Regions from separate parts of the Virgibacillus sp. JSM 102003 genome, predicted to be linked through region 1. Evidence: a T-box and tRNA genes for the amino acid it is inferred to sense, from the RefSeq annotation. Region 1 holds a T-box; the other holds one or more tRNA genes.
What was found. A T-box is a leader RNA that pairs with one kind of tRNA and senses whether it is charged. The one in region 1 lies ahead of glyQ (glycine--tRNA ligase subunit alpha), so its partner is inferred to be a tRNA-Gly.
Positions count from the first base shown of each region.

Region 2: it has a tRNA-Gly gene. The T-box ahead of glyQ (glycine--tRNA ligase subunit alpha) is inferred to sense a tRNA for this amino acid. The anticodon was not compared.

Region 1 covers NZ_JBHFQH010000001.1:154,482-170,716, reverse strand. The annotation lists gene ACE1TG_RS00925 (HD family phosphohydrolase) at 1-183, shown strand, start outside; gene ybeY (rRNA maturation RNase YbeY) at 185-649, shown strand; gene ACE1TG_RS00915 (diacylglycerol kinase) at 639-1,007, shown strand; gene era (GTPase Era) at 1,440-2,342, shown strand; gene ACE1TG_RS00905 (YqzL family protein) at 2,444-2,593, shown strand; gene recO (DNA repair protein RecO) at 2,638-3,387, shown strand; T-box leader at 3,450-3,622, shown strand; gene glyQ (glycine--tRNA ligase subunit alpha) at 3,783-4,661, shown strand; gene glyS (glycine--tRNA ligase subunit beta) at 4,661-6,739, shown strand; gene ccpN (transcriptional regulator CcpN) at 6,874-7,503, shown strand; gene ACE1TG_RS00880 (pyruvate, water dikinase regulatory protein) at 7,519-8,322, shown strand; gene dnaG (DNA primase) at 8,711-10,525, shown strand; gene rpoD (RNA polymerase sigma factor RpoD) at 10,556-11,677, shown strand; gene ACE1TG_RS00865 (hypothetical protein) at 11,860-12,420, shown strand; gene cccA (cytochrome c550) at 12,502-12,885, shown strand; gene ACE1TG_RS00855 (tRNA (adenine(22)-N(1))-methyltransferase) at 13,001-13,732, shown strand; gene ACE1TG_RS00850 (Nif3-like dinuclear metal center hexameric protein) at 13,707-14,822, shown strand; gene ACE1TG_RS00845 (DEAD/DEAH box helicase) at 15,002-16,235, shown strand, end outside.
Region 2 covers NZ_JBHFQH010000002.1:195,279-211,513, forward strand. The annotation lists gene ACE1TG_RS03475 (sensor histidine kinase) at 1-892, shown strand, start outside; gene ACE1TG_RS03480 (response regulator transcription factor) at 892-1,530, shown strand; gene ACE1TG_RS03485 (ABC transporter ATP-binding protein) at 1,762-2,694, shown strand; gene ACE1TG_RS03490 (ABC transporter permease) at 2,710-3,978, shown strand; gene ACE1TG_RS03495 (ABC transporter permease) at 3,975-5,090, shown strand; gene ACE1TG_RS03500 (DinB family protein) at 5,153-5,641, shown strand; gene ACE1TG_RS03505 (alpha/beta hydrolase) at 5,768-6,727, shown strand; gene ACE1TG_RS03510 (alpha/beta hydrolase family protein) at 6,922-7,536, opposite strand; gene dat (D-amino-acid transaminase) at 8,982-9,845, opposite strand; gene ACE1TG_RS03520 (Crp/Fnr family transcriptional regulator) at 9,994-10,683, shown strand; tRNA gene ACE1TG_RS03525 (tRNA-Gly) at 10,920-10,993, shown strand; gene ACE1TG_RS03530 (ABC-ATPase domain-containing protein) at 11,121-12,824, shown strand; gene queG (tRNA epoxyqueuosine(34) reductase QueG) at 12,840-13,985, shown strand; gene ACE1TG_RS03540 (methylated-DNA--[protein]-cysteine S-methyltransferase) at 14,153-14,659, shown strand; gene ACE1TG_RS03545 (amidase domain-containing protein) at 14,724-15,569, shown strand; gene trmL (tRNA (uridine(34)/cytosine(34)/5-carboxymethylaminomethyluridine(34)-2'-O)-methyltransferase TrmL) at 15,612-16,085, shown strand.

The DNA.
Region 1 (16,235 bases):
CCTACAGAGGAAAAGATTGAAGAAATTGTATCATCTATTATAAATGATCGTCTTATGGATGGACAATTAAATGAATGTCCACTTACATTAATGGAATTGGATAAAGTTCACCAAACAATCTGTAAATCATTAAAAGGAATTTTTCACTCAAGAATTCAATACCCTATGAAGGAGGCAAAATAAGATGTATATCGATTTTCATGACCAAACTAATTCTGTACCTACCGATTATATTGATATGCTGCAACGATTACTTATTTTCACTGCAAAAAAAGAAGCAATTTCCTTGGAAGCTGAAGTATCGATAAATTTTGTCAATAACGTTGAAATTCAGGAAATTAACCGGAATTACCGACAGCTTAACAAACCGACAGATGTATTATCGTTTGCAATGCAGGAACAAACAGATGATGAATTGGACATTGTTGGCGAAGATATTCCGTTAGTTCTTGGTGATATTGTGATATCTGTTGAAAAAGCGGAAGAGCAGGCGAAAGATTATGACCATTCACTTGAGAGGGAGCTGGGGTTTCTAACGGTTCACGGCTTCTTGCATTTACTTGGTTATGACCACATGGACAAAGAGGATGAACGGAAAATGTTTAAAAGGCAAGAAGAAATTCTGGGTGAATTCGGCATTGAACGATAATAAAAGTAAAAGGTCAATTGGTTTCTTACATGCGTGGAATGGTCTTAAAGAAGTCACCAAAACAGAACGAAATTTTAGGATACATTTAATTGCAACTATAACCGTTATTATTACAGGTACGATAATACACTTAACTTTAATAGAGTGGGCAATCCTTATGCTCACAATTGGATTAGTGTTAGTTGCTGAAGCTACTAATGCAGCGATTGAAAAGCTGATTGACTATGTAAAACCTGAAACGAACCCATTAGCTAAGACAATTAAGGATGTTGCCGCGGGGGCAGTTCTGCTAGCTGCCGTAATTTCATTTGTCGTAGGATTATTAATATTTTTACCGAAAATATATGGCTTGTTTTAGTAAAACCTTCAATTAAAGAAGGTTTTTTTAGCAGTTAAAAATGTTTAAATCCTTTCTTATTACATAAGTGCAACTAAGGCTAGGATTTGCTCATTATATAAGTAATGCATAAAGAGTAAAAATTTTTAAACGATTAAACCAACAGCTTGAATATGCGAGCTGCGTCGTTTGAGAAACTTACAAATTTCACTACTTCGCTGTTTATATCAAATGCGTACCGTTGATCCAAAGTTAACTCAACATCTTCAGCCTTTCTTATTCCTTCAAGTTTTATGCGTTCATTTTTACGTTGCGAAAGTTGAAATACTGCTTATGTCATTTTATGAGGATTTATAGAAACTTATTAAAGGTTTTGTCGGATGCATGAAACTAGCTGCATTTTGTAGTATGATGATTATATCAAATAGAAATAACTGCTTCGGAGGACATAACATGGATACAAAATTTAAATCAGGGTTCCTAGCAATTATTGGTAGACCTAACGTAGGAAAGTCAACATTTATGAACAATGTAATAGGGCAAAAAATAGCAATAATGAGTGATAAGGCTCAAACAACACGAAATAAAATTCAAGGCGTTCTAACTGAAGAGGATGCACAGCTAGTTTTCATTGATACACCGGGTATCCATAAACCCAAGCATCGTTTGGGTGATTTTATGGTGAAAATAGCAGAAGATACTTTGAATGAAGTGGATGCAATTCTTTTTATGATTAATGCTGATGAAGGTTACGGAAAAGGTGATCAATATATAATTGAACGGCTGCAGCAAGTAAAACGTCCGGTTTTTCTGATCATCAATAAAGTCGACTTAATTCATCCAGATGAATTGTTTCCTTTGATAGAACGTTATAGGAATAAGTACAATTTTGAAGAAATTATTCCAATTTCAGCACTTCATGGAAATAATGTTACACATTTGCTTGATATATTAAAAACACATTTACCTGAGGGACCACAATATTATCCTGAAGATCAAATAACAGACCATCCTGAGCGGTTCATTATTGGCGAATTAATACGGGAAAAAGTATTGCAGTTAACCAGAGAAGAGGTACCACATTCAATAGCAGTTGTGATCGAGAATATTGAAACAAGAGACTCAAATGCAGTTTTTATTCAGGCAGCAATTGTTACAGAACGGAAAACCCAAAAAGGAATTATTATTGGTAAGCAAGGAAGTATGTTAAAAGATATCGGTAAAAAAGCCCGAAAGGATATTGAATCATTATTAGGGTCAAAAGTTTACTTGGAGCTTTGGGTGAAAGTTCAAAAAGACTGGCGCAACAAGCAATCACAGTTGCGTGAATTTGGTTTCCGCGATGATGAATATTAAACATGGTAAAATTTAAAACTCATTGAATGAACATGTATGGTAATTCTAAGTAGTAAGTACTTTTCAATTTCAATATGCTATAAAGGAAGGTGGGGTTTCTTGTGATCGACTTAACCTGGAGATTATTTAGTCAGACAGGAAACATTGAAACCTATTTATTATTGAAAGAGTTAGAAGAAAGAGAACACGGTACAGGTGACTTGATTCAACAGGAAGATGAAGAGGTATCATCGATTGAACCTAAATTATAGTACATGGAGATTTTCAATGGTTTAACCTAAGAAGGTGATACTATTTGCTTGAAAAAATGAGAGGTATTGTCATTAAAACGCAAGATTACAGTGAATCACATAAAATAGTTACGATTTACAGTAACAAACTAGGTAAAATCTCTGCTATTGCCAGGGGAGCTAAAAAACCAAAAAGCAGGATGGCTGCAGTTACGCAGCCATTCATACTTGGTGAATTTTTTATCTATGTCAATTCCGGTTTAAGTACAATTCAACAGGGAGATGTTGTTGATTCGCTCCGTTTTATCCGAGAAGATATAATTAAGACAGCATATGCCGCATATATAGTTGAACTAACCGATAAATTAGTTGATTCAAATCTACCGGATAACTATTTATTTGAACAGCTATACCAGACATTGTCCTGGATCGCTGAACATGATGATGCAGATGCAGAAATTCCAATGATGATGTATGAATTAAAATTATTTGCAAAAGGCGGATTTGCACCGACAGTAAGTAATTGCGTGAGCTGTGGCAGGAAAGATACGCCGTTATATTTTTCGATAGCTGAAGGTGGTTTGCTTTGTTCGCGATGTAATCATATTGACTCTGAAGCAATTATGCTGCCAGATAATGTAGCCAAGCTGTTGCATATCTTTATGAGTGTAGAACTGGAAAGAGTCGGTACAATTTCAGTGAAATCAGCAAATAAAAATTTATTGCGTCGCCTTATTGATGCCTATTATGAACAATATGGTGGCTATTATTTGAAATCAAAGCGATTTTTAAATCAATTGGATAAATTAAAATAGTCTATTTGTTGACAATTCAGGTGGTAATACAGTATTATTTGTACATATTTTAAATAGAACATTTAATTGCATTGATGGAGAATAGTACTTATTGGTTACTATTTTGAGCGAGTCCAGAATAGTGAAAGCTGGATAATAGGACAATAAGGAACGGCGCTCCTGAGCAGTTGGTATAAAGTGGCTCTTTTTAACAGGGCAAGTAGGGTGGAACCGCGGTATTAAATCCGTCCCTATGTCATTTTAAGTGACATAGGGATGGATTTTTTTAGTGTTAGGCTTTTGACTTTGACTGCAGGCGGATCCTTTGCACGGCAGACCCAACCGGGATGAACTGTGAACAGGCGCATGCCCTTTCGTATTATTCAATAAATAAATTAAATATGGAGGTTGTATAGATGACTATACAGGAAATGATTTTAACTTTACAAAAACATTGGTCAGATCAAAATTGTATTTTAATGCAAGCATATGACGTTGAAAAGGGTGCGGGAACAATGTCTCCAATGACCCTGTTAAGAAGTCTTGGACCAGAACCGTGGAATGTAGCTTATGTTGAACCTTCAAGAAGACCGGCGGATGGGCGATATGGGCAAAACCCTAATCGACTTTATCAGCACCACCAATTTCAGGTAATTATGAAGCCATCTCCAGATAATATTCAGGAATTATATTTAGATTCTTTAAAAGCGCTTGGTATTAATCCGTTGGAACATGATATACGTTTTGTAGAGGACAATTGGGAAAATCCGACTTTGGGTGCTGCAGGACTTGGATGGGAAGTGTGGCTGGATGGAATGGAAATAACTCAATTTACATATTTTCAGCAAATTGGCGGACTTGAGGCAAATCCAGTAACAGTTGAACTCACGTATGGGATTGAACGTTTGGCGTCGTATATTCAGGATAAAGAAAACGTGTTTGATTTAGAGTGGACACAAGGTGTAACGGTTAAGGATATCTTTTTCCAGCCTGAATACGAACATTCTAAATATACGTTTGAAGAATCTAATACAGACATGTTATTTGAGTTATTCTCCATGTATGAAAAAGAGGCTGAAGTTACAATGGAAAAGGGGTTGGTTTTTCCATCCTATGATTACGTATTAAAGTGCTCACATACATTTAATTTACTCGATGCTAAGGGTGTCATTTCAGTTACAGAACGTACAGGATATATTTCCAGGATACGAAACCTTGCCAGGAGTATTGCTAAAGCTTATGTAGCAGAACGTGAACGGTTAGGATTTCCTATGCTAACAGAGGAGGCAGAATAATGGCTAAAGATGTATTATTTGAAATAGGACTGGAAGAATTGCCAGCGCGGTTTATAGATAAAGCAGAAAGTCAACTTATTAGTAAAACAAAAGATTGGCTTGATGACTTACGTATTTCATATGATTCGATTACATCATTTTCAACACCAAGAAGACTTGCCGTTTTAATTAAAGATGTTGCCGAAACACAAACCTCACTTGAAGAAGAAGTAAAAGGGCCAGCTGTTAAAATAGCAAAGGATGATAATGGTAGTTGGACAAAAGCAGCAATCGGTTTTACAAAAGGTCAAGGGAAGACGGTTGAAGACATTTATACAAAGGATGTAAAAGGGACAACCTATATTTTCGTAAAAAAACAGATTATCGGTAAAGATACGTTTGAATTGCTTCCTTCGTTCAAAGAAATTATTGAATCTATTCAGTTTCCTAAAAATATGCGCTGGGCAGAACAAAGCCTTCGATATGCACGCCCAATACGTTGGATTGCTGCATTGTATGAAGATCAAGTTATACCTTTTGAAATTGCTGATGTTACAACCAGTAATTTTACGTTCGGTCATCGGTTCCTAGGGAGCAGGATTACTTTAACATCACCATCAGACTACCAATTTGAACTGAAGGATAATTACGTTATAGCAGATCCGAATGAACGTGAACATTTAATAACCAATGGGATTAAAAAAATAGAAACAGAATACGGATTTCAAGTACCAATTGATAATAGTTTGCTGAATGAGGTTCGTAATCTTGTTGAGTACCCAACGGTATTTATCGGATCATACGAAGAGTCCTTTTTAAAATTACCATCAGATGTGTTAATAATATCTATGAAAGAACACCAGCGGTATTTCCCTGTAAAATCAAAGGATGGAGAATTGCTGTCTTACTTTGTCGGTGTACGGAACGGTGATGACAAAGCGATAAATACAGTAGTGAAGGGCAACGAAAAAGTGTTGCACGCGAGACTATCTGACGCCCAATTCTTTTTTGAAGAAGATCAAAAACATTCGATAGATTATTATTTGGAAAAGTTGGAACGAGTTGTTTTTCAGGAAAAATTAGGAACAATAAGTGATAAAGTGTCACGTGTTGTCAGTATTACAGATCAATTGGCACAACAACTTAATCTTGATGATGAAACGAAAGAAAAGGCAATCAGGACTGCTGAAATTTGCAAGTTTGATTTACCTACAAATATGGTGGATGAGTTCACAGAGCTCCAAGGAATTATCGGACAGACATATGCATTAAATTTTGGCGAGAAGAAAGAAGTTGCAAGAGGGGTTGCAGATCATTATTTACCAGTTCATGCTGATGATCGCCTACCAGAAACGATAGAAGGTGCAATTGTAAGTGTTGCCGATAAACTGGACACAATTGTTGGTTGTATTTCAGTGGGATTAATACCGACTGGTTCACAGGATCCGTATGGTCTTAGACGTCAATCAGTGGGTATCTTGAAAATATTAAAAGAATATAAATGGAATATCACGGTTGAATCTTTATTGGATTTAACACATCAGTTTTATCACAACCTGGCAATTAACGACGCGAGCGAAGTCAGAAGTGAATTAGAACATTTCTTTGGCTTGCGTGCCACATATATATTTAGAGAAGTGAAGCTTGAGCAAGATGTTATTCAATCAGTATTGCATAAAGAAATAGGTGTTATTGCTTATACGATAGCAAAAGCGATTACATTATCCCGTAAACGAAATGATCAGGATTTTAAATCTGTTCAGGAGGCTCTTGTCAGAGTAATTAACTTGTCTTGGAAAACGGATTTGGCAACTATTAATCAAGACCTTTTTGAAACACCATCTGAAAAGGAACTGTATCAAGTTTATTTAGAAGTAAGGGATTTATATAATGATGCGAATAGCAACCAGCAAGCAGAGGATGCTTTGCTATACTTAGGAAAATTGGCAGAACCTATTCATAACTTTTTCGATCATAATATGGTTATGGCAAAGGATGAAAAAATCCGTAATAATCGACTGTCACTTTTGAACTTAATAGCAGCATTGACTTATGACTATGCCGATCTATCTAAAATTGAATGGAAGCAGCAATTCTGATCCGGACAAATGAGTAGCATTTATCCAGACCCATTAAATCACTATTTTAAGGTAACGTTATTTCTTTTTCACTCTATATAGTCTATAATATTGGATAAATAGTATGTCACATTGTGCCGTTAGGTGGTGAAAAAGTGGAGTTATCAAATAGACAAGAGCAAATTATTGTAATTGTTAAAGAAAATGGTCCAATTACCGGCGAAAATATAGCTGAACACCTAGGTTTAACAAGAGCCACATTACGACCGGATTTAGCTATTTTGACCATGGCTGGTTTCCTTGATGCAAGACCAAGAGTTGGATATTTTTATACAGGTAAAACCGGAACTGAACTACTAACCGAAAAAATAAAACAATTTAAAGTACAGGAATATCAGTCAGTCCCTATAGTTGTTAAAGAAGATGCTTCTGTTTATGACGCTATTTCAACAATGTTTTTAGAAGATGTCGGGACCCTATTTGTAGTAGATGGGAACGCATGTCTAATAGGTGTTTTATCTAGAAAGGATTTATTGAGGGCTAGTATTGGAAATCAGGACTTAAACGCTGTACCAGTACATATTATTATGACGAGAATGCCCAATATTACGGTATGTTACCGAGAGGATTTAATGATAGACGCTGCAAAGAAGCTGATTGATAAACAAATTGACGGACTGCCTGTCATCAAAGATACTGAAAACGGCTTGGAAATTGTAGGACGAATCACGAAAACCACGATAACGAAGGCGTTTGTGGAATTAATAATGGATGAGCATTTATAAGAGAGGAGCCGAACCATGGGTGTTAAACCACTAGTTTATGTTTTGTCGGATTCCGTTGGAGAAACTGCTGAATTAGTAATAAAAGCGGGGTTGAGTCAATTTAATAATGGTGAATATAATATACAACGTGTGCCATATGTGGAAGATAAGAAAACGATTGATGAAACCATACAGATTGCACAGGAAAAGCAGGGGATTATCGGTTTTACACTCGTAGATCCTACTTTACGAAAATATTTAAATTCAAGAGCAAAAGAAAAAGACATTGAGGCCATTGATATAATGGGGCCAATGATGGATGCAATGGAGAAATTCTTTGATCATAACCCGCGTCTTGAACCAGGATTAGTCCATAAGTTAGATGAAGACTATTTTAAACGTGTAGAAGCTATTGAGTTTGCAGTTAAATACGACGATGGCAGGGATCCACGCGGAATTGCACGAGCTGATATAATATTAATCGGTGTTTCACGAACATCTAAGACTCCTTTATCACAATACCTAGCACATAAAAGATTAAAGGTTGCCAACGTACCTATTGTACCTGAAGTTGATCCGCCAGAAGAGTTATATGAAGTAGATCCTAAAAAATGTATTGGATTGCAGATAAGCCCTGAAAAACTCAACGAAATAAGAAGAGAAAGATTAAAGGCATTAGGACTTGGAGACCAAGCAACATATGCAAATATGGAAAGAATTCACCAGGAGCTTGAATGTTTTCATGATTTAGTTAATAAAATTGGATGCAGGGTTGTGGATGTATCCAATAAAGCAGTGGAAGAAACAGCAAATATTATTTCTCATATGGTTAAAAAATAAGTTAATTCATTCATAAAACATTCTGCATAACAGTAGAATGTTTTTTGATGGTAATCTGAACGTTTTTGTATTATAATTATTTTTTGTGTCAAAATAAAATAATAAGCATGCATTGTAACCGATTGACGTATTCAGAAAAATAAAACATTAAGATATAGGAAGGAATACTACTCAATAATGTAGAAATACAGTGTATGGGCATTTCAAAAGTTCGACTAAAGGTTTACAGAAGCCTGTCTAGAGGTACAATAATACAACAAGTTAAACAAATCCTTCTAAGTCTTATACTTCATGGAAGGAAATTTTTTCGACTTTCTAAAAAAATATTGTCGAATCATGAAGGATTTTCTTAACAAATATCGAATTATATTAAAGCATGGTGGTAAATTTGCCAAATCAAGTACCAGAAGAGGTAATAGAAGAAGTACGAAAATCTAATGATATTGTTGATGTCATTGGTGAATATGTTCAATTAAAAAAACAAGGAAGAAACTTCTTCGGGCTATGTCCATTTCATGGTGAAAACACTCCGTCATTTTCGGTAACCCAGGAGAAGCAGATCTTTCACTGTTTTGGTTGTGGTAAAGGTGGAAATGTACTGACGTTTTTGATGGAGATGGAGGACTACTCTTTTTATGAGGCACTAAAGTTTCTTGCCGATAGAAGTGGAGTAGACTTACCTGATACAGGGATGAATAATGAAACGTCCATGTCGGAAGAAAATCAGAATATACTATCTGCTTATGAATGGATAACGAAACTTTACCATCACTTATTACGATATACGAAAGATGGGAAAGAAGGATATCAATACTTTAAAGATCGCGGTATCACTGATGAAACGATTGATGTTTTCCAACTAGGTTTTGCACCAAATGTAAAAGATTTTACAGCTGAGTTTCTTCAGAAAAAAGGTTTTCATCAACAGATACTTGTTAAAGCTGGTTTACTTTCTCTAAATGATGACCATAGTGTAACAGACCGGTTTCGAGGCAGAGTTATCTTTCCAATTCGGAACCACTTAGGAAAAGCTATCGGTTTTGGTGGTCGAACAATTGGTGATCAGGAGCCAAAATATTTGAATAGCTCCGAAAGCGAATTGTTTCAAAAAGGACGCATCTTATACAATTTTGACTTAGCAAAAAAAAACATTCGTAAACAAAATGAAGCTGTTTTGTTTGAAGGATACATGGATGTTATCTCTGCATATCAGGCGGGGGTAAAAAATGCTGTCGCTACATTAGGAACTTCGCTTACAGAGTCACAAGCAAAACTTTTAAGGCGCTATGTTGATACAGTGATTATCTGTTATGACGCTGATAATGCGGGTACTGAAGCAACATACAAAGCTGCTGTTTTGTTACAGAAGGTAGGATGTCATGTAAAAATAGCAAATTTAAGAGAAAACATGGATCCAGATAGTTTTATTTACGAATTTGGTGCTGCTGCTTTTAAGGATGAAGTAATTAAAGCAAGTTATACGTTTACGAGTTTTTATATGCGTTATCTGAAAAAGGACTTTAACCTTAGTCTGGAAGGAGATCGCATTCAATATATAGAAAGTGTTCTTAAACAGATTGCAATGATTGACAGTTCTGTTGAACGGGAATATTACCTAAAGGAAATCAGTAATGAATATAATGTAACAATGGAATCCTTAACACAAGAAATCCAGAGTCATCGGCAAAAGATGGGTAATGGTAAGGATAAGAGAGAAAAGAAAAGATATACTAATAGGGCATCACAATTTCAACAAACAAAAAAATTACTACCGGCTTTTCATAATGCCGAAAGACAGCTTATTGCATATATGTTGCAAGACACTTCTATTACTGATAAAGTGCAGGAGGAAATAGGTGCATCCTTTAATATTGATGAGCATAAAATAATTGCTACACATTTATATGCATTTTATGAGGAAGGTCATCAAGCCGATGTCAGCATGTTTATTGAAATGTTGAATGATGACAAATTAAAACGATTGGTTACAGAGTATGCAATGATTCCTGTACTTGAAGATATAAGTGACAAGGAAATCAATGATTATATTCGGATAATTCGTGCTGAAAATAGCAGTAAAGATAGTATTCATACACTAAAAGAAGAGCAAAAATTAGCCGAACAGCAAAATGATCCAATCAAAGCTGCAAAAATTGCAATGGAAATCATTGAATTGCAGAGGCAGCTGAAGAAGTCAAATTGAAATTGAATGTAGTTGGAAGGAGGGGGACTCATGGCCGAAAATAAGCCTTCACAAACAAAAGAAAATGAAAATGAACTAACACTGGATCAAGCGAAAGATCAATTGCTTGAAATAGGGAAAAAGCGCGGAGCACTGGCTTATGAAGAAGTTGCTGATCGTTTATCTAACTTCGAGATTGAATCAGAGCAGATGGATGAATTTTATGGGTACCTAGCAGAGCAAGGTGTAGAGGTTATTGGTGATTCTGAAGAAGATCCTAAAATGCAGCAAATTGCAAAAGAAGAAGAATTTGATTTAAATGATTTAAGTGTTCCACTCGGTATAAAGATAAATGACCCTGTTAGAATGTATTTAAAAGAAATAGGGAGAGTGGATTTGCTATCAGCTGCTGAAGAAATTGATCTAGCTCATCGAATCGAAAATAGTGAAGAAGAGGCAAAAAGGCGTCTGGCTGAGGCTAACTTGCGACTGGTTGTTAGTATAGCAAAACGGTATGTTGGCCGAGGTATGCTGTTTCTTGATTTAATTCAGGAAGGTAATATGGGTCTTATCAAAGCTGTTGAGAAGTTCGATTATCGTAAAGGGTTTAAGTTTAGTACCTATGCGACGTGGTGGATTCGCCAAGCAATTACAAGAGCGATTGCTGACCAAGCGAGAACTATTCGGATTCCAGTCCATATGGTGGAAACAATTAACAAACTAATTCGCGTACAGCGCCAGTTGTTACAGGACCTTGGCAGAGAACCAACACCAGAAGAAATAGGGAAAGAAATGGAACTTTCTCCTGACAAAGTTCGTGATATTCTAAAGATAGCACAGGAACCTGTTTCACTTGAAACACCAATCGGGGAAGAAGATGATTCCCATTTAGGTGATTTTATTGAAGATCAAGAGGCGGTTTCTCCGTCAGATCATGCTGCATATGAATTATTAAAGGAACAACTGGAAGATGTTCTGGATACACTCACTGACCGGGAAGAGAACGTTTTACGTTTACGTTTTGGTTTAGATGATGGACGAACCAGGACACTGGAGGAAGTTGGAAAAGTGTTTGGTGTGACAAGAGAACGAATTCGTCAAATTGAAGCTAAAGCCCTGCGGAAGCTAAGACACCCTAGTCGCAGTAAACGATTAAAAGATTTTTTGGAATAAGGCATTTCAGTCATTGAGCACAAGTCACTGGCAGTAAAGAATGTCTCACTGCATAATTGCAACTAAGGCCATCGCCATGAAAGCTTGGCAATATGCCGAGTTTTCTAATGTGCAATGACTGTCCCGCATTATTATTAAACATGAATTAAGTTTCAGGTAATAGCTGCACCGGGGTGATTCTTATGTCCGAAAGACGAATCGCAACAGTTATTGAAGAAATCCATTATTGGAAAGAACATAATTTGCTACCTGATGTGTATTGTGATTTTCTTTTGGCTTTATATACTAATGGTGAGGGTACTGGTGAAGAAGAAATAATCCGGGAAAATAAAATAAATATCGTAAGTGCAATTCAAGTGACTCTGCTAAGCTTATTGTTGCCATTTGCTTTCTTAGTTATTTATTTTATCGAATTTCCTGTTTTACTACAAGTAAGTATTTTACTTTTGTTTGTAGCATTTTCCTATCGGATGACTAGAGTCTATAGCCGAAAGTTTTCTATCTACTATCATCTTTCTATAGTTACATTTCTGTTGCTGCTGCTTTTAATGACAGTATATATAAGTACATTATTTACTGATAATCAATGGCTACTTCAATTTGTGATAATTTTAAACGTGCTTTCATGGTACTTTTTCAGACGGCAACACAACATAAAGTATCTGAAAATTGTTAGCATATTAGGTATAATATTTGTCATTTTATATATTGTTTTACAAAACTTTCACATCTTATCCCTTTAAACAAATTTGTTTTTCGAGTAAAATATATATAGCTTTTGAAACAAAATAGAGATTAAGGGGATTACATAAGGAGGAACTACGATGAAGAAGAACCCAGTCATCCCTTATGCAACTATTGCTGTAATAGGGATACTCTTAGTAGTTGTTATATCGTTTGTTGGCCTGGATCAACGTCAGACTATCGAAGAAAAAGAGAAAAATGGTGGCGAAAGTACGGAACAGTCACAAGAGGGAGAAACTACTAGTGACCCTTCTAAAATTTTTGAAAACACTTGTGCCAGCTGTCATGGTGCAGACCTTTCCGGAGGTGCAGGACCTGCACTAAATAAAGTGGGAAGTAAGTATTCCCAAAAAGAAATTAGAGAAATCATCAAAACAGGATTTCCTGAGTCTGGAATGCCCGGTGGTTTATTACAAGGTAAAAAAGCCGATGCAGTTGCAAAGTGGCTTTCAGAACAAAAGTAGAATTTAGGATACTTATAGTTTATCATGCTAAAAGAGTAAGCTGACTGATATCATGCAGAAGGCTTGCTCTTTTATGCTATTGGCCGTGTGTCAATAATAAATAAAGGAGAAAATAATGAACAACACAATTAAACTTTCTGAACGATTGAGCACCGTTGCAGCTTATGTTACGGAGGGTGCCTTTTTTGCCGATATCGGATCCGATCATGCGTATTTACCATGTTACGTTTGTTTATATGACAGTAAAGCACATGCGATTGCAGGAGAAGTAAAAGAAGGACCTTTTAAAAGTGCTCTTGAGACAGTCAATAAATATGATTTATCATCCAGAGTACAAGTTCGGTTAGGTGATGGGTTACAGGTTTTAAGGCAAGGGGAAGTAAATGTTCTTGTTATTGCGGGTATGGGTGGTTCGCTTATAACATCCATTCTCGAAGAAGGAAAAGATAGATTACAAAGTGTGCAACGAATTATCGTACAGCCCAATGTAAATGAACGAAATGTACGTGAATGGTTTTATAAAAACAATTACACCATTACATCTGAGGAAATACTAGAGGAAAATGGGCATATTTACGAAATAATTATAGCGGACAGAGAGGCCGCTAAAAGTCCGTATAAAACGGATCTATTGCAAGAACAGCTATTATTCGGGCCATTGTTAATAGAACATAAAACAGAAATATTTATTAAAAAATGGAAAAATGAGCTTTCGAAGCGAATCAGAGTTATCGATGAAATGAAGAAGGCAAAAGAACAAAATCAGGATAAAATTAGCGAATTTGAAAAAGAATTGTCTTGGGTACAGGAGGTTTTAAAAGATGGAAACGTCAACTCGAAACAGTGATATTTTTCAGATCATGGAGAAATGGGCACCAACGAATTTGGCATACGATTGGGATAATGTTGGATTGCAGGTTGGATCGTTCAATAATCAAGTAACCAAGATTATGGTTACATTGGATGTCCTGGAATCTGTAGTGGATGAAGCAATAGAAAAAGATGTTGACTTAATAATTGCACATCATCCACTATTGTTTAAATCGGTAAAACAAGTTAATGTAGACACATCTCAAGGCCGAATTATTCAGAAGTTAATACAGCATAATATTTCTGTCTATGCTTCTCACACAAACCTTGATATTGCTGTAGGTGGCGTAAATGATATGCTTTGTGAATTGCTTAATATAAACCGAACAGAAGTATTACAACAGACCTATCAAGAGGAGCTTGTGAAAATTGCTGTATTTGTACCAAAGACACATTTAAACGAAGTGCGAGATGCTATGAGTGAAAATGGAGCCGGGCATATTGGGGATTATAGTCATTGTACATTTCAAACAGAGGGTAAAGGAACATTTATGCCACAGGAAGGAACAAACCCGTATATCGGTTCAGCTAACCATTTAGCATATGTGGATGAAGTTAAGGTTGAGTCAATTATACCACAGCCTAAATTAGCACGTGTGATTGAAGCAATGATAAATGCACATCCATACGAAGAAGCTGCCTATGATTTAATGCCACTTCGTAACACAGGACAAACTAATGGTATTGGACGTATTGGAACATTAGATAAAGGATTAACTTTACGAGATTTTTCGGAGCAAGTAAAACATGCACTTAAAGTTCCATCGCTGCGTGTAACCGGTGATTTAACTAAGAAGGTAAGGAAAGTAGCTGTTTTAGGTGGCAGTGGTGAAAAATTTATTGCTACAGCTAAGGAGATGGGAGCAGATGTATATATAACAGGTGATATGACATTTCACACAGCCCAGGATGCTTGGCAAATGGGATTATCTGTTATTGATCCTGGACATCATGTAGAAAAAGTAATGAAAGAAGGAACTAAGAGATATCTGGAAAATCGTCTTGATAATAAGAACATAGAAGTTATTCTGTCCAACTCAAATACTGAACCATTTCAGTTTATCTAATGCATAAAAGTGCAGACTGCATTATAATTAGGTACTAGTCATATTTTTGGCAGTTAAAAATTACTGATTATAATTTTGGCCATCTAATCAACAATCGCTTTTATCAAACGACTGTAAGGGTAAAAGTGGTTTTCTAAGCTATTGGATGATTGTTTCTTATCAAAAAGGAGTATTATTATATGGAAAATAATTTTAAACAGTTTGCATTTCAACCCGTATTGTCAGATATAATTGACCATTTGGGATTTAAACAACCAACTGAAATACAGCAGAAGGTGATACCAGCAATACTTAAAGGTACTAGTGTTGTAGGACAATCCCATACAGGATCTGGAAAAACACATGCCTATTTATTACCTTTATTTAATCAGATAGATGCCAGTAAACGCGAAGTACAGTTTGTTATTACTGCTCCGACCCGAGAACTTGCAATGCAGTTAAATGAAGAAGTTAAAAAGATTATTCATTATGCAGGAAAGAAAGAGATATGGAATGCCAAGTTACTTGTTGGTGGAACAGACAAGCAAAAAATGATGGAGAAACTAAAGGAACCGCCACACATTGTCATTGGTACGCCAGGCAGAATATTGGATTTAGCCAAAGAAGACGCCCTTTCTTTATATTCTGCAAAGTCGTTTGTTATCGATGAAGCAGATCTTATGCTTGATTTAGGTTTTATTAATGATGTTGATCAATTACTGATTCGAGCAAAAAAAGACGTTCAATTACTTGTGTTTTCAGCAACTATTCCGCAGCGATTAGAACATTTCTTCAGAAAGTACCTGGAGAATCCTTTACATGTAAAGATTGATGATCAACTTTCGCCTGAAACGATGGATCATCGATTAATTGCTTTAAAACACAGGGATGAAACCGATGTTATTATAGAAATTTCCAAAACGATACAGCCCTATCTGGCGATTATTTTTACAAATGGTAAAGATATTGCTAATGAACTTGCATCTTCTTTGCAGCAAAAAGGACTTGATGTAGGGCTTATACATGGCGGTTTAAAGCCCAGGGAACGTAAACGAGTACTAAAGGACATCCAAAGTCTTCGATATCAATATATTGTTGCAACAGATCTTGCTTCACGTGGAATTGATATAAAAGGCGTAAGTCATGTTATAAACGCTCAATTACCCAAGGAAGAGGATTTTTATGTTCATCGTGTAGGACGAACAGCTCGTGCGGGGATGGAAGGTACAGCAATCAGTTTATATGCTGAACACGATCTAAAGATAATTCAAAAACTGGAGCAAAAAGGCCTGTCGTTCACATTTTTCGACATAAAGAATGGGGAATGGAAAGAAGCGAAATCCTGGAATGAACGAGAACTACGCACCAAGACAAATACTGATATTGATTCACAAGCCTGGAAACAGGTTAAAAAGACTAAAAAAGTTAAGCCGG
Region 2 (16,235 bases), on a different contig from region 1:
GGCAAATGAAGTTACATACTCGATTTTATTATTATTATATCTTGCAATTATTGCTGTGTATCGCCATAAGGAAAAGCCTTTGACAATCTATTTAATCTTTAACTTGGCATTATCCATGATGATGGTTGTTTATTTTAATAATAGTGTGGTTGAATTAATTATTCTATCCAGTTTCTTTTACTTCATGGTAGCCGCGGTTAACCGATTGTATTTGGAAAAAAATGAGCAACACGAAATGTATGAACAGATGTCAGGTGAGTATCGTAAATTAAAAAGGATGAACCTGGTGGCGGAAAGGGACGCCCGTCTTGAAGAGCGTACGAAAATTGCCCGGGATATCCATGATTCGGTAGGACATCGATTAACGGCTTTAATTATGAAATTGGAAATGTTGTCTATTCAAAACAATGCAGCGGAATATAGTGAATTAAAGGAAATGGCACAGGGTAGTCTTGATCAGACAAGACAAGCTGTAAAGGCTTTGCAAAGTGAGGAACATGAAGGTTTGGCTACGGTTGTCCATTTGATTCGTAAACTTGAAGCAGAAAGTAACATCCAAGTTCAGTTCACCATCAGGCAAGGGGTTCTGTCAGTTCCACTTTCCAATGATAAAAGTGTTGTTTTATATCGGGTCATACAGGAGGCATTAACCAATGCGATGCGCCATGCACAATCAAAGGAAGTACATATTAATTTGGGCAGGGCAGCCACAGGATCCATTTCATTGGAAGTATTGAATAAGATTTATGATGCAGACCCGTTCGAATTTGGATTCGGTCTATCGAATATGAAAAACCGAGTGGAAGAAGTTAATGGAACACTATTCGTTTATCAAACAGAAGAAAAATTTGTTGTATTGGGAACGATTCCTGTGAATGAGGGGGAAGCGTAATGATTCGTGTGCTGTTAGTTGAAGATCAGGCGATTGTCAGGCAGGGGCTGAAGGTTATCTTAGAACAGGACGACAATATTACAGTAACCCATGAAGCGGATAATGGTCAGCATGCTTTGGATATTCTAAAAAAACATATGGTCGATTTTATCATGATGGATGTACGGATGCCTGTGGTCAATGGAATTGAAGCGACAAGAAAGATTAAAAAGCAATGGCCAGAGGTTAAAATCCTGATTTTGACAACGTTTAATGACGATGAATATGCTCTTCAAGCGTTAAAAGAAGGAGCAAATGGATTTTTATTAAAAACATCAGAATCGACTAAATTAATTGCTGCTGTTTACAGTTGTATGAGCGGAGGTTTAACAATTCATGAAGAAGTAGCTGCAAAAGTGATGCCGCGTTTATTGGAACGTTCAACATCGTACAATGCTGCAGTTAATGTTGATCTGACATCAAGGGAATTAACGATAACACGTTTGGTGGGCGAAGGAAAAACAAACAAAGAAATTTCAGGAGATCTATATTTATCGATCGGTACCGTGAAAAACAACATCACACAAATACTGCAAAAAACAGGGCTGCGCGACCGCACACAACTGGCTATCTTTGCGGTAAAACATGATATAGGCTAGTAAACTTCCTGCGCGAGTGGGGAGTTTTTTATGTGGTGTAGAGGAGGTAATGCATCACAGAAGGGAGCGAATATTAACAGATAGCGTGCACATCGACAGGAAAACATGAAACATCAACAGAAAAACGATAAAAGTGACGCAGGTCATCCTCTTATGATAACTATTAGTGACTTGAGACAGTATGCGATGGTGGCCAGACATCGTACAATAATGTAAGAGGAGGAAGATACGATGCTTGAGTTAGTTGATTTATCCAAGAAATTTAAACAATTTTATGCTGTGAAAAATTTGAATATGTTTATTGAAAAAGGTGAAATTGTAGGTTTGCTGGGACCAAATGGTGCTGGGAAATCAACGGCAATTTCCATATTGTCGTCCTTGGTTGAACCGACAACAGGTGATGTGCGGTTTAAGAGTTCCAGTATTATTAAAAGCCCCGGGCCAATTCGGGATGTGATTGGCATGGTACCACAGGAGATTGCCTTATATGATGATTTAACTGCAGAAGAGAATTTACAGTTTTTTGGCAGGATTTATCGGCTGTCAGGTGAGGAACTGAAGCAGAAAATTGATGAGGTGCTGGAGCTGATCGGCTTATCAGACCGGCGTAAGAATGTAGTTAAAAAGTTTTCTGGGGGCATGAAGCGGCGTCTTAATATTGGTGTAGCGCTACTGCACAATCCAGAGTTAATCATCATGGATGAACCAACAGTAGGGATAGATCCACAATCGAGAAACTATATCCTGGAGACAGTGAAACGGCTTAACCGTGAGAAAGAGATGACTGTATTGTATACAAGTCACTATATGGAAGAAGTGGAATTCCTTTGTGACCGTATTTATATTATGGACCAGGGGAACCTTATTGCATCTGGAACGAATGAGGAAATTAAACGAATTCTTTCAGCAGAAAAAACGATTGAAATCAAGTCTGACCGGATAAATGAAGTTTTTGTTCATTTACTTCGAAATGACGCAACGATAAATAGTGTCACGGAAGGTGAGAGAGCTGTGACAATAATCGTGCCAAAAGAAACAAAAGCGTTCGGTACAATTTTGAAGTATGCAGAAGAAGCTGAAATTGAATTGAATTCTGTTGATGTTCAGGAGGCAACATTGGAGGATGTGTTCCTGCATCTTACCGGAAGAGCACTGCGGGACTAAGGAGGAGAGGATTTAATGATCTGGCAAATTGTGAAAAAAATAGGGTTGACTCTGGTGCGTAATCCTCAACAGTTGCTTCTGCTGCTTGGCCTCCCAATTATCCTGATTGCAATTTTAGGTGCAGCGCTTGGGAATGTTATGAATGGTGAAGAAGTTACAATTGATGCCAAGGTTGCCATTATTGAGCATGGAGATGAAATGGAACAGGTTAACCGGTTTATAAATGATATCAAAAACAGCGGAGCGCCTCCGGAAAGAGTGGAAGCAATTCAAGCGGCAACAGGAGAGCTAGTTCCTATTAAACTATTAAAAGAATCCGTTTTTGGAAGTGAAGGCTTAAAGGAATTAATACAACTGGAAAGTGCTAAGCCTTCTGAACGCGAAAAAATGCTAAATGATGATTCCTATACTGCAGTTATTGAGGTTCCCGAAAATTTCACATATCACACACTTCAAAATTTCTTTGGCATGAGGAATTCCGAACCTTCATTAACCGTATCACGTAACGAAGGGAAACAACTAGGGTCAACGATTATTTTAGAGGTTTTAGAGCAGTTTCAGGAACAATTAACGCTAACAAGCTTTGTTGGTGAGAAAGGTATTTCGATGGAAGCAATTCAGGTTGATACAGAAGCGATTTCTGGTGAAATAACGACGATTGATCAGACTCAGCCTGTGACAGCTAAGAAATATTATGCAGTTGGAATGGCTGTCATGAATGTTCTTTTTCTTGCATCCACAATAGGTTCCTATGCCTTTCTTGAAAAAAGACTCCACGTTTTCAACCGAATTATTTTGGCCAACGTATCAAGATGGGTTTATTTTTCAGGTGTGCTAATTGCTGGTACTGTATTTGGCTTTCTTCATTTATTAATTGTGTTTGGTGTGTCATGGATTCTCTTTGGGGTAGCTTGGCCGAGTATTCTAGCATTCTTAATTGTTACATTTGGTCTGGCAATAGCGGTTGGAGGGTTGTCCGTTTTGCTTACTGCTATTAGTTATCGGATTAATTCGGAATTAGTAACGAACTTTTTTCAATCGATTGTCATTACGATTATTGCCTTTTTAGGGGGCAGTTTTTTTCCAATTGGTGATACTTCTAAAACGATTCAATTTATGGGTAACTTAACGCCTAATGGTGCCGGGATGACAGCTTATCTTAGTGTGCTTAGAGGCGATCCAATTTCTTCGATCTGGGAGCATGTTTTTTTCCTTTCTATTTTTGCAGTTACGATTGTTGTGATTGCGGCACTTAGTTTTCCAAAGAGGGGGCAATCGGCATGAAAGGTATTTTCTTAGCAAAAATAAAAATGTTTATGCGAAATCCATGGACGTTTTTAATTATGATTGTCATGTCGGTTGGGTTTGCCCTTATTCTAGGAGGATCCGGAAACTTTACAACAGTCAGTGTTCCGCTTTATGCAGCTGATGATTCGGTCCGTGAATCGATGGTAGGTGAAATGTTAGATGAATCTAATGCATATTCTTTTAAATGGCATTCTGAAGAAGAGATGATGGAGCAGATTTCAAGTGGAAAAGCAGAGGTTGGTGTAGAACTCCAGGAAAATGAATTTAATGTAATTGTTGGGGTTTCATCGCAAAATACTAGGCTGGTTCAGCAAACAATACGGGAAGCGTATAATAAAAAAGCGCAATACAATCAAATTTTTGCCGAGACAGATGCAACAACACCGAGTGAAAAAGATCAGGTTATGGATGACTTGAAAGCAGCTTTAGATGAACCGGTATTTGGTATTCAGTCAAACAATTTCCGTGGATCAAATGCGGTTATTATTGATAACACATTCCATACGTTATTCGGGTTTACACTGTTTTTTGTAATTTATACGATTGCCTACAATGTCTTTTACATCTTGACAGAAAAGAAGGATGGTATTTGGGATAGGGTTATATTATCACCAGTTCGAAAGTGGGAGATGTATACAGCAAATTTCGTCTATACGTTTATTACAGGTTATCTGCAGGTGGCAATTGTATTTCTGGTATTTCGTTATTGGGTTGGTGTTAATTTTCATGGAAGGTTTATTGATTCGCTGCTGGTGATTATTCCATATGTTTTTGCAATTGTAGCCCTTTCCATTTTGATAACAGGCTTGGTAAAAACAGTGCAGCAATTTAATGCGGTGATTCCAATTGTGGCCGTGAGTATGGCAATGATTGGCGGGGCTTACTGGCCAATTGAAATTGTTCAATCCCAGTTTATGTTATTTTTATCAAAAATCGTTCCTATTACGTATGGGATGGAAGTGTTAAATGGTGTAGCCGTTTATGGTTATCCAGTGGAAGATTTATTATTTCCAATCAGTATATTATTGCTAATGGGTGTCATGATGACTGGAATTGGTATTCATTTAATGGAAAAGAGGCATGTGTGACTGGCTGTTATTTTCAAAAAAATATATCACTGATAGAATAAAAGTATGTGAGGAGTGATGGATTGGAAATCAATAATCAGGCACGTGAGGAACTTTTAGAAATAGTAAAGGGTATCTCAGATGAGGATTTAAATAGAAAACCTTCAGAAAACAGATGGTCAATGAAGCAGATACTCGAGCATTTGTATCTAATGGAGGGAGCAATTACAAAAAACATCCGAAGCGAGCTGGCTCAAGGTGAAGTAGTTAATATAGCTGATAAACCAATTGAATTGTCTGTTGATCGGAGCAGGAAGGTGGATGCGCCAGAATTCGTCCAACCCAGTGAATCGTTTGCTACGCTTGAGGAATTGAAACATAAGCTTGAAGCGACACATAACGGATTGTCGGAGTTGGCCTGCACAGCGGATGAAAAGCTACTTGCTGAAAAAGGATCTGTGCATCCAATATTCGGTAAAATGAATTTAAAACAGTGGATACCATTCGTTGGCTACCATGAAAAACGGCACACGGAACAGATAAAAGAAGTGAAAGAAGATTTAGGGCTGTAATGGGTGAGGCGAGCGACAAATTGTTGCTCGCCTTTCCATTGTAAAGAAGTACCAGACTATATAGGGCGAAATTGTTTTTAATATTTAGTATAATAGAGTTAGAGTATTGTAGAAAGGAGAGCTGTCGTGAGGAAGAAAAAATGGCTTAAAATTATTATAGGAATCTTAAGTGTTTTACTTATTATAGATATTATTGCGAGCTTTTATTTTTATAATTTAGCAATCGATCGTAATGAAAAGGATTTTTTACAAGGGAATAAAGATTTGGAAGTCTCCGCTGAAGCAATGGATGTCTTCCTTGAAGGTGACTGGCGTGATTGGGTCAGCAAGCAGAATTTTGATGAATGGACGATGACTTCGTATGACGGGTTGAAGCTGCAAGGTTACTTTTTAGAGGCGAAACAACCAACGAATAAAGTTGTTGTTATGGCACACGGGTATCTTGGTGACGCGATGGATATGGGATTGTACGGCCAATATTATTATGAACAGCTTGGCTATAACATTTTTATGGCCGATGCGAGAGGTCATGGTGCAAGTGAAGGCGAGTACATTGGATTTGGCTGGCATGATCGTAAGGACTATGTTGATTGGGTCAATCGGATTGTAAAAAAATATGGTCAAGATACAGAAATTGTCCTGCACGGTGTTTCGATGGGGGCTGCAACAATGTTAATGGCAAGCGGGGAAGAGCTTCCTGATAACGTTAAGGCAATTGTGGCCGACAGCCCTTATACAAGCGTAAAGGATATGTTTTCCTATCAGATGAATCGAATGTATAACATACCTGCATTTCCAGTTTTACCGAGCACAAGTCTAGTATCAAAAGTAAAGGCAGGTTACTCCTTTACGGAAGCATCTTCATTGGAGCAAGTTAAGAAAGCTGACGTGCCGATATTATATATTCATGGTAATGCTGATACCTTTGTGCCAACCAAAATGGCATATAAATTATATGAAAATACGAAAAGTGAAGCAGAGATTATGACAGTAGATGGAGCAGGTCATGGAGAAGCATTCGCAACAAAGAAAGAGAAATATATCACGAAATTGAATTCTTTTTTGGATAAGTATATTGGTAATTAATCGTAAAAAGAGTTTTCCACCTGGCAGGGGGGAAAACTCTTTTTATTTGGCAGTTGTATGTACTTAAGAGGTGGTAATATCAACTTGAGACGCATGCTATCGACTATATAATGGATATCAACCGAAAACGCAGTATATCGACTTGAAACACGATATATCGACCACCGATACGATTAACCTGCAACATTAGTTCTTTACAAATATTTTTCAAACCAGTTTGCTATGTGGTTTAGGCGGGCGATACGCATTTTTGGTTTTCCGCTTCGGCTTAATTCGTGGTTAGCTTCCGGGAAACGGACAAATTCAACTTCTTTACGCAAATGCTTTAATGTAGTGTACATTTGTTCACTTTGTTCGATTGGGCAGCGCAAATCCTGCTCGCCATGCACAATAAGCAGCGGGGTTTCCACATTTTCAGCATACTTCAATGGAGAGAAATCCCATAGTTTAGTAGGATCGTCCATTAAATTTTTACCAAGTTCCCATTTTGTAAAGAAATAGCCAATATCGCTTACTCCGTAAAAACTTAGCCAATTGCTAATGCAGCGCTGGGTAACGGCTGCTTTAAACCGATTTGTGTGACCAACAATCCAGTTTGTCATAAACCCGCCATAACTGCCGCCAGTTACGCCAATCCGGTTTTCATCGATGAAGTCAAATTCTTTTAAGGCATAGTCAACCGCACTCATCAAATCCGTGTAATCCTTGCCACCGTAGTCTTCACGACAGGCATCAACGAACGACTGCCCGTATCCATGACTGCCACGGGATTCGTATACAAAACGACATAGCCTTTTGCTGCAAGTAATTGTAACTCATGGAAATATGTCTGGCCGTACATCGCATGTGGGCCGCCGTGAATTTCCAGTACGAATGGGTATTTTTGGCCCTCTTCAAAGCCATATGGACGTAATAGCCACCCCTGAATTTCCCAGCCATCTTCTGCAGTATAGGTCAGTGTTTCTGGTTCACTTAATGATACATTGCTTAGAAACTCCTGGTTCGCGTTGGTTAAGCGTGCTAGCTTTCTATCGCTATTCATTTTATAAAAATTGCATGGGTTTGTTGGAGTGCTAATACCAAGGATGAAAGTGCCAGCATTATACGAAAATCCAAAGACATGGTTGTCTTCTTTATACAGCACTTCGAGGTCACCGTTCAGATTCACTTGATATAGCCCGGTTGCACCAAAATCTGTTCCCAGAAAAAATAAATGTTTTTCTGCCTCGTCCCATATTGGTCCTGTTGTTGATTGACCGAGTCTGGTATCACCAATCAGCGCATCACCTAATTGGATATCCCATTCTTTGCTTAAGCATGTCCTTTCAGCCGATTCTGTTTTAAACACATACAGGTCATTAAGTGTTGCACCCTGGTATGCATACTCATGGCCGAAACTGGCGATTTTTGTTCCGCTTGGTGAAAATTGTGCACTCCCGTATGCACCATGTCCGTTCGTTAACCTCCTTGTTTCTTTTGTTGAAAGATTAAGAAGGTAAAGGTCGTTCGTGAGTTCATAATCTGCATCATCATTCAAGTTGGCAGTAAACAGAATCTGTTTTCCATCAGGTGATATATCCTCGAGGTTATGGTTTGCATCTGCTGTTGTTAACTGCTCAAATATCTCTTTCTCAACGTCAAACAAAACAAGCTGTGTTCGCTTATTATCATAAAATCCTTTAGCGTCCGATTTGTAATCCAATCGATTGATTACAATGGGCTGCTCACTTTTTTCTTCCTTTAACTTTTGGCGTTCCTCTTTTGATTGTTCATGTTGGGCCGTTACGTCATCATCTGTTTCCAGTGATGCACTGAAAACAATATATTTGCCATTCCTTGACCAGGCAGGGTTTGTCGCACCGTTCTTAAATGTTGTGATCTGTTTTGCCTCTCCGCCATTTGTATGTATCATCCAGAGCTGAGGAAGCCCACTCCTAGTCGACTGGAATATGACTTTCTTTCCATCAGGTGAGAAGGCGGGATTGTTATTTTTTGCTTCACCAAATGTCCACTGGCTTGGTTTAGTCTCATTTAATTTTTGAAAAAATAACTGTGATGTATATTCATTGTCGTCGTTTGCTGTTGTGGAAACAAATGTGTAGGCATCTCCCATAGGTGTGAACTGGGGATCACTGTACACATTAATATTAAACAGATCTTCTGCTGCTAATGCACGTTTCGTTGTATTCATGAAATGTCCTCCCTTGGAAAATATCTACTATTAAAAAAGAAAAGCCTTTTGATTAACAAAAGACTAGACTTTATGCTTAGCTAAGTTGGCATCCCGTTCGTATGCTTCCTGCAATCTTGCTGTAATCCTTCCTGGACGGCCATCACCTATTGTATCGCTATCTACTTTAACAATCGGCAAGACTTCTGAAGTACTGCTGGATAAGAATAATTCATCAGCTGTGGCGATATCACTGACAGAAAAGGCTTCTTCAATTAATGGGATATCTAAATCGCGCGTGAACTTTTCAATACGCATGCGTACACAGCCATGCAAGATATTATTTGTGGCAGGATGCGTATAAATTTTTCCATCTTTTACAAGATAAACATTGGAGGAACTGCACTCAGTAACGACTCCTTCTTTATGAAGGATGGCTTCATAACTGCCATTCTCTTTTGCTTCCTGTTTTGCGATAACATTAGGCAATAGGTTTAAACTTTTTATATAACAATTTTCCCATCGGACGTCACGCTGCGTTATCGTAGAAACCCCATCTGATAAATTTTTGAGATTACGAGGAAAATCCTCCATATATGCATAAACATTTGCTGGAACATTGCTTGGAAAAGTGTGTTCACGTGGTGCAGAACCCCGTGATGCCTGTAAATATAGCTTGCCATCTGTTGCCATAGAATTTTTTTCTAATAATTCCTGCAGCAAATCTGTTATTTCCTCTCTGGTGAAGGGTAATTCAATCTTGATTGCCTCTGCAGACCGAAACAGCCTATTTACATGCTCCAAAAGCAGATAATACGTGCCATTGTAGATACGGATCACTTCATATACACCATCACCAAACTGTAATCCTCGCTCTTCATATGGATATTTAAGATCATCATGGTTTACAAAATTTGTTTGTGAGATGATTACTGGATAGACAGACATACTATTCCCCTCCTTGAAACTTATGACTATTTTATATCTTCTATCACTGTATGTAAATGTTTTGTTGGATAGTGATAAATATCACAGAATTTGTTTTATTTTTCCTTTATAATGGATATAAAGTTAGTTAAAGGAGGCATGACCATAATTGGAACCAATTTTAGAACGACTTGCTCAGCATGAATACAGTATTCTCATGGCAAACTCAAAACAGATGAGCGTGAAAAAAGGTGAATTCATATTTGAAGAAGGAAGCACTGCTGATCATTTGTTTTTTATACAGCAAGGTGAAGTAAGAATTTTTAAAAACCTCGGTTCAAATAAAGATATTACTATTTTCACACGTAATATAAATGATGGGTTCGGTGAAATCGGTATTTTCAGTGGAAATTATTATTCCAATTCAGCGAAGGCTTTACAGGATAGTAAGCTATATTCGATTACACGTCATGAAATTGAAGATGTCCTAGCACAAAATGGAAGAATAGGTCTTCATTTTACGCGCTGGGTTGCAGAGAATCTGGAAGCAAGTAAAGCAAAAATGCGTGACTACATTGCATTTGGCTCAGAAGGTGCAGTTGCATCGGTGTTTGTCCGGTATTCCAACACATGTGGTGTCGTAACTCCAGAAGGTATAGAGCTAACAGATCCAATTATGATTCAGGATATTAGCAAACATATTGCTGTATCAAGAGAAACTGTCAGTCGTATTGTGAATAAATGGAAAGACCAAGGGATTATAGACAATCAAAATAAACACTTTATACTTAAAGACATGAACTATTTTAGGAGATTACTTGTTTGTGACCAATGCGGTGTAGAAAATTGTGCAATATAGTTAAACCTGCCATTTCTTATAATTACAATCGAACGTGGATGAAGAAAAGTGGCATTATAGATAGGAATATTTTTCATTCATGTTCGATTGTTGATAAGCCAGGTTTCTAAAATAATAACAGAAAACTATTGATTCAATTTGATAGAGTTGGTATAATTAATAATGTTCCTTAGAAAAATTGGCTTCTTAACGGCCTAAAATCGGAGCATTCATCGTACATACTATACGAGTGAAGTGCGGGTGTAGTTTAGTGGTAAAACTTCAGCCTTCCAAGCTGATATCGTGGGTTCGATTCCCATCACCCGCTCCATACATAAGTCATAACGCAGTGTTTCGTAACATACCCTACGAAGCATTGCGTTTTTTTATAGAACTTGAACTTATACCAATGTAAGTTGTATTCTTATGATAACTACGATAATTTGAGGGATTTTAATATGAAAAAATTAATGCAAAACTTGAAACAGATTGATGGTAAAGGCTATAAAGCATATAAAAGTGTTCAGGGTCACTACACATTTGATGATTTTGATTTATATATAGATTATGTGCAGGGTGATCCATTCGCCACACCATCCAAAATACGCGTTGTCATTCCAGTTCAAAAACGGCAGGTAAAAAGTGAGTGGCTCGACTCTCAGGCACGCAAGGTAGCTGCAGAGGATCTGCTTGCCCGCAAAGTTGGTGGAGCCGTTGCAAAGGTAGGACAATTTATCAAGGGGTCTGGAAAGAGTGGACAGATTCTTTTTGATAAGCCTGGACAGGAAGTTCTGGAACGGAGCGCTGTTCAAATTGATCAAGCGTCTATAACGGTATGTATTTCTGTGGGCTTGCCGGCGAATGGACGAAAAATTAACGGGAGAGAGGCAGAGAAGTTATTTTCAAATGCCATTCCAACGATAATTAAAAGCTCCATTTTCGCCATAGCCGATGATGAAGTTCAGAAGGTTATCGAGCTTGCTGATCAGCAGGAAGTTATTCGCAGCGAAATGCGCCATAATGATTGGATTTCTTTTATTGCGAACGGTTCGGTTTTGCCTAGGGAAAGTGGTATTAGCAACCGGCCGCTGAAGGACGCGGTTCCATTTAAAAGTCCTGCTGCAGATGAAGTGGAAATTCAGCTGCCGCACCAACCTGTACCAATTAAAGGAATGGCGATTAAAAAAGGTATCTCACTTATTGTTGGCGGTGGTTATCATGGTAAAAGCACGATCTTACAAGCGATAGAACGCGGTGTATATTCACATACTAAAGGTGATGGACGTGAGTACGTACTTACTGATTCTGATGCTGTGAAGATTCGTGCAGAAGATGGGCGACAAGTTACTGGTGTTAACATTTCACCATTTATCAATAATCTACCACACAAACAGGATACACAATTCTTCTCGACTGAAAATGCCAGCGGAAGCACCTCGCAGGCAGCGAATGTAATGGAAGCATTAGAAGCAGGAGCTACTACATTACTTATCGATGAGGATACCAGCGCAACCAACTTTATGATTCGTGATCACCGGATGCAGCAGCTTGTGAAAAAGGATAAAGAGCCGATTACACCGTTTATTGATAAAATAAAACAAATGCGAGATCAGCTTGATGTATCAACGATTCTCGTTATGGGAGGCTCCGGTGATTATTTTGCTGTAGCGGATTCGATTATTATGATGGAAGCTTATGTCCCTTATAATGTTACGAATGATGCAAAGGAAATAATGGAGAAATACCCATTAGACCGTGATGCTTTATCGGAAGACGCTTTTGGTGATATTGCCGAACGTTACTTCCAGCAGGGTTCCCTGCAGACCAAAAAAGGAAGCCGTCCGAAAACACAGGCAAAAGGCTTAACTAAAATTATTATGGGGCGGACGGATATTTCATTTGATGATACTGAGCAACTTGTGGATTCCTCACAAACACGCATGATTGCAGAGGTTATTCAATATTTGGATCGAACAAATGGGCTTGGTGCTAAATCGTTAAATAAACTACTGGATGATCTGGAAGAGCAGATGGACAAAAAAGGATTAGCCTCATTTACGACGTTTAAAAATCAGCATCCAGGTGATATCGCACGACCACGGCGGTATGAAATTGCTGCTGTATTAAATCGAATTCGTACAGCAAAAGTTACGCAACAATAAAAAGGAGGGTTACCGTTGAATACAGATCAATTGAAGCAGGAGATTATTGACTACAGCAAGGATATAGGCATCGATAAGATAGGATTTGCATCTGCTGATGTGTTTGGTGAATTGAAGGAACGCTTACGGCGTCAGCAGTCGCTTGGCTATCAATCAGGCTTCGAAAAAGGGTCTGTAGACGAGAGGACGGAACCAGAGCGGTTATTACCAGAGGCGAAGTCGATCCTTTCGATTGCAATCGCCTACCCTTCACGAATTAAGGATGCACCAAAAAGCACAAAAGATGAACGCCGCGGGATATTTTGCCGTGCCTCATGGGGTGTTGACTACCACGTTGTTTTACGTGAAAAGCTGGAGAAACTTTCTGCCTTCATGGAGGAAAAATTTCCTGATGCCGTGAACAAGGTGATGGTCGATACGGGAGAATTATCAGACCGTGCGGTGGCAGAACGTGCTGGTATTGGATTCAGCGGGAAAAACACTTCTATTATTACGCCTGAATTCGGATCATATGTTTATCTTGGTGAATTGATTACGAGTATACCATTTGTCCCTGATACGCCGCTTGCAGATGGATGCGGTTCCTGTACAAAGTGCCTGGATGCTTGTCCAACTGGAGCTCTCGTACAAGGTGGGCAGTTAAATGCTCAGCGTTGTCTTGCGTTTCTGACTCAGACAAAAGATTTTATGCCGGATGAATTCCGTTCACAAATCGGTAATTTCATTTATGGTTTTGACACGTGTCAGGCTGTCTGTCCATATAACCAGAAGGTAGACTTTCATAATCACCCAGAGCTTGAACCAGAACCAGATGTTGCCAAACCAAAACTAAAACCGATGCTCCGGATATCAAATCGTGAATTCAAGGAAACATTTGGTCATGTAGCAGGTTCGTGGCGGGGGAAAAAGCCACTACAGCGAAATGCTTTAATTTCACTTGGTCACTATAAGGACGTGACAGCTGTTGACGAAATGATTAAGGTAATGAAAAACGATGTTCGTCCGGTGATACGAGGTACTGCTGCATGGTCGCTTGGCAAAATCGGCACCGATGAAGCATTTGAAGCAATTACGGAAGCAATGGAGAACGAAACAGATGAACAGGTTTTATTTGAAATGGAAAAAGGATTAAATTTTCAACAGGAATTATCCGCTACTTAATACGCTTTATGAACTTCCTGTTCGTCGAAGCAACAGCTGAAGCGTTGCCCTAAGGGTGTGCGAAGTATATTTCTGGAGCGGCCTCATATTTTCGCTCTATGTCACAGATCAATAGCAGCAAACTTCAATTAAACTCCCTAAATTATATACGGAAAGAGGATTTGGTTATGGAACTATACTATGATGAGATGGAATCACCAGTTGGTCCGTTGACAATTATTAGTGATAGTGAACACATTGTTCGAATAGAATATGGATTATTTAATCAAATGAAAGCAAAAATGCAAAAGTGGAGTGAACGTTATTTTAACAATCCGAAGTTCATCCATAAACCCGGGATAGTTGATCATGTCAAAACGGAACTCCAAGACTACTTTAAGGGCAAACGCAGGGACTTCTCATTTGACTTTACATTCCATGGTACACCCTTTCAGCATAAGGTTTGGCAAGCTTTGTATGATACCATTTTATATGGGGAAACAAAAACCTATAAAGATATTGCAGACACAATTGGTAACCCAAAAGCAGTACGTGCAGTAGGTGGTGCAGTAAACAAAAATCCATTTTCGATTGTTGTGCCATGCCATCGTGTAATTGGAGCAAATGGCAAAATGGTTGGTTATAATGGTGGACTTGATAAGAAAGAATATTTGTTAGCTCATGAAGCGAAATAATGGCCCGTACAATTGCCATTAATTAGAGGTTCTCTCCATATACTCAAAGTGGAGGGGATTTTTTATGGAAAGAATTAAAAATATGTGGCTGAATTTTTTTCAAGGTCAAGAGGTTAATGAGGATTGGTGGAAACGGAAAAAAGCAGTTAGTAATGACAGGGGTGTGGAGATTGTTCGAATCAGTGGCAGGGGACAATTTTTCGAAGAACTCCGTTATTCCAATAAAATATGTTATCGATATCTACTTCATTTATCTTTTTTAATGAAGCAAAATGAGCAATTCATTAGGGAAGAACAAGTTGTCCCGTACCAGTTTCGGATAGAAAAAGGGAATATAACAGATCACAAAATACTGCAGCAAAAGCTTGTAAAGGTGGATGCACCATCGATGGAAGCAGATGAAGTTCGTAATTTGGCTGATGAACGTTTCACTTATGATCGACGTGCAGCAGTTCAATATGCCGAACACTGGTGGAACAGTTATAACCCTGCTTATCGTACGTTCGATGTAGACTGTACAAATTATATCTCACAGTGTTTACGTGCTGGCGGTGCTCCCATGCGTGGCATGCCTAATCGAGGGAGCGGCTGGTGGTATCAGGCGGATAATTGGAGTTACAGTTGGGCGGTAGCACATTCCTTACGCTGGTATTTAAGTGGATCAACAGCAGGGTTAAAAGGCAATGAAAAGGAGTCGGCTCGGGACCTGATACCTGGTGATGTCATTTGCTATGATTTTCAAGGAAATGGTAAATGGGATCATAATACAATTGTCGTGGCAAAAGATGCGAACGGGATGCCATTGGTAAACGCACATACTGATAATAGCCGCAACCGCTATTGGTCTTATGAGGATTCGACAGCTTGGACTCCAGATATTCAGTATAAGTTTTTTCGAATTGGTGAGTAGTGTATAATGATGTAGGTATTAATCGAATAAGGAGAATGAACAGTGAGTATAAATATTGTATTATATCAGCCAGAAATACCTGCAAATACGGGGAATATTGCAAGAACATGTCTTGCAACAGATGCCACGCTGCATTTAATCCACCCACTTGGGTTTTCTACTGATGATAAAATGGTGAAGCGTGCTGGGCTTGATTATTGGGAAAACGTCGATATCCGTGAATACGACTCAATTCAGGACTTATATGCTACATATCCAGAAGGAACGTTTTATTATATCGAAAATTTTGGTACAAAGTATTATACGGAATATGATTACAGTAATAGTGATGAAGACCTGTACTTTGTATTTGGCCGCGAGACAGACGGGATTCCGAAAAGTCTTTTAGAGGGAAAAGAAGACAGGTGCCTTCGCATTCATATGAGTGATAAAGTGCGGTCGTTAAATTTGTCCAACACATCTGCCATTATCATCTATGAAGCATTAAGACAGCGTGGTTTTTCAGGGCTGGAATAGATGGTATCATAAAAAACTTGGCTTATCGCAAAGTCTAATGGAGAAAGCCTAACTGCTAAAAAAAGCCGTCATGTACGTGTACATGGCGGCTCTTGTTATTTGTTATTACTGATCCTTTTTAGGAACTCCTGGTTTTGCATCGTAACCTGA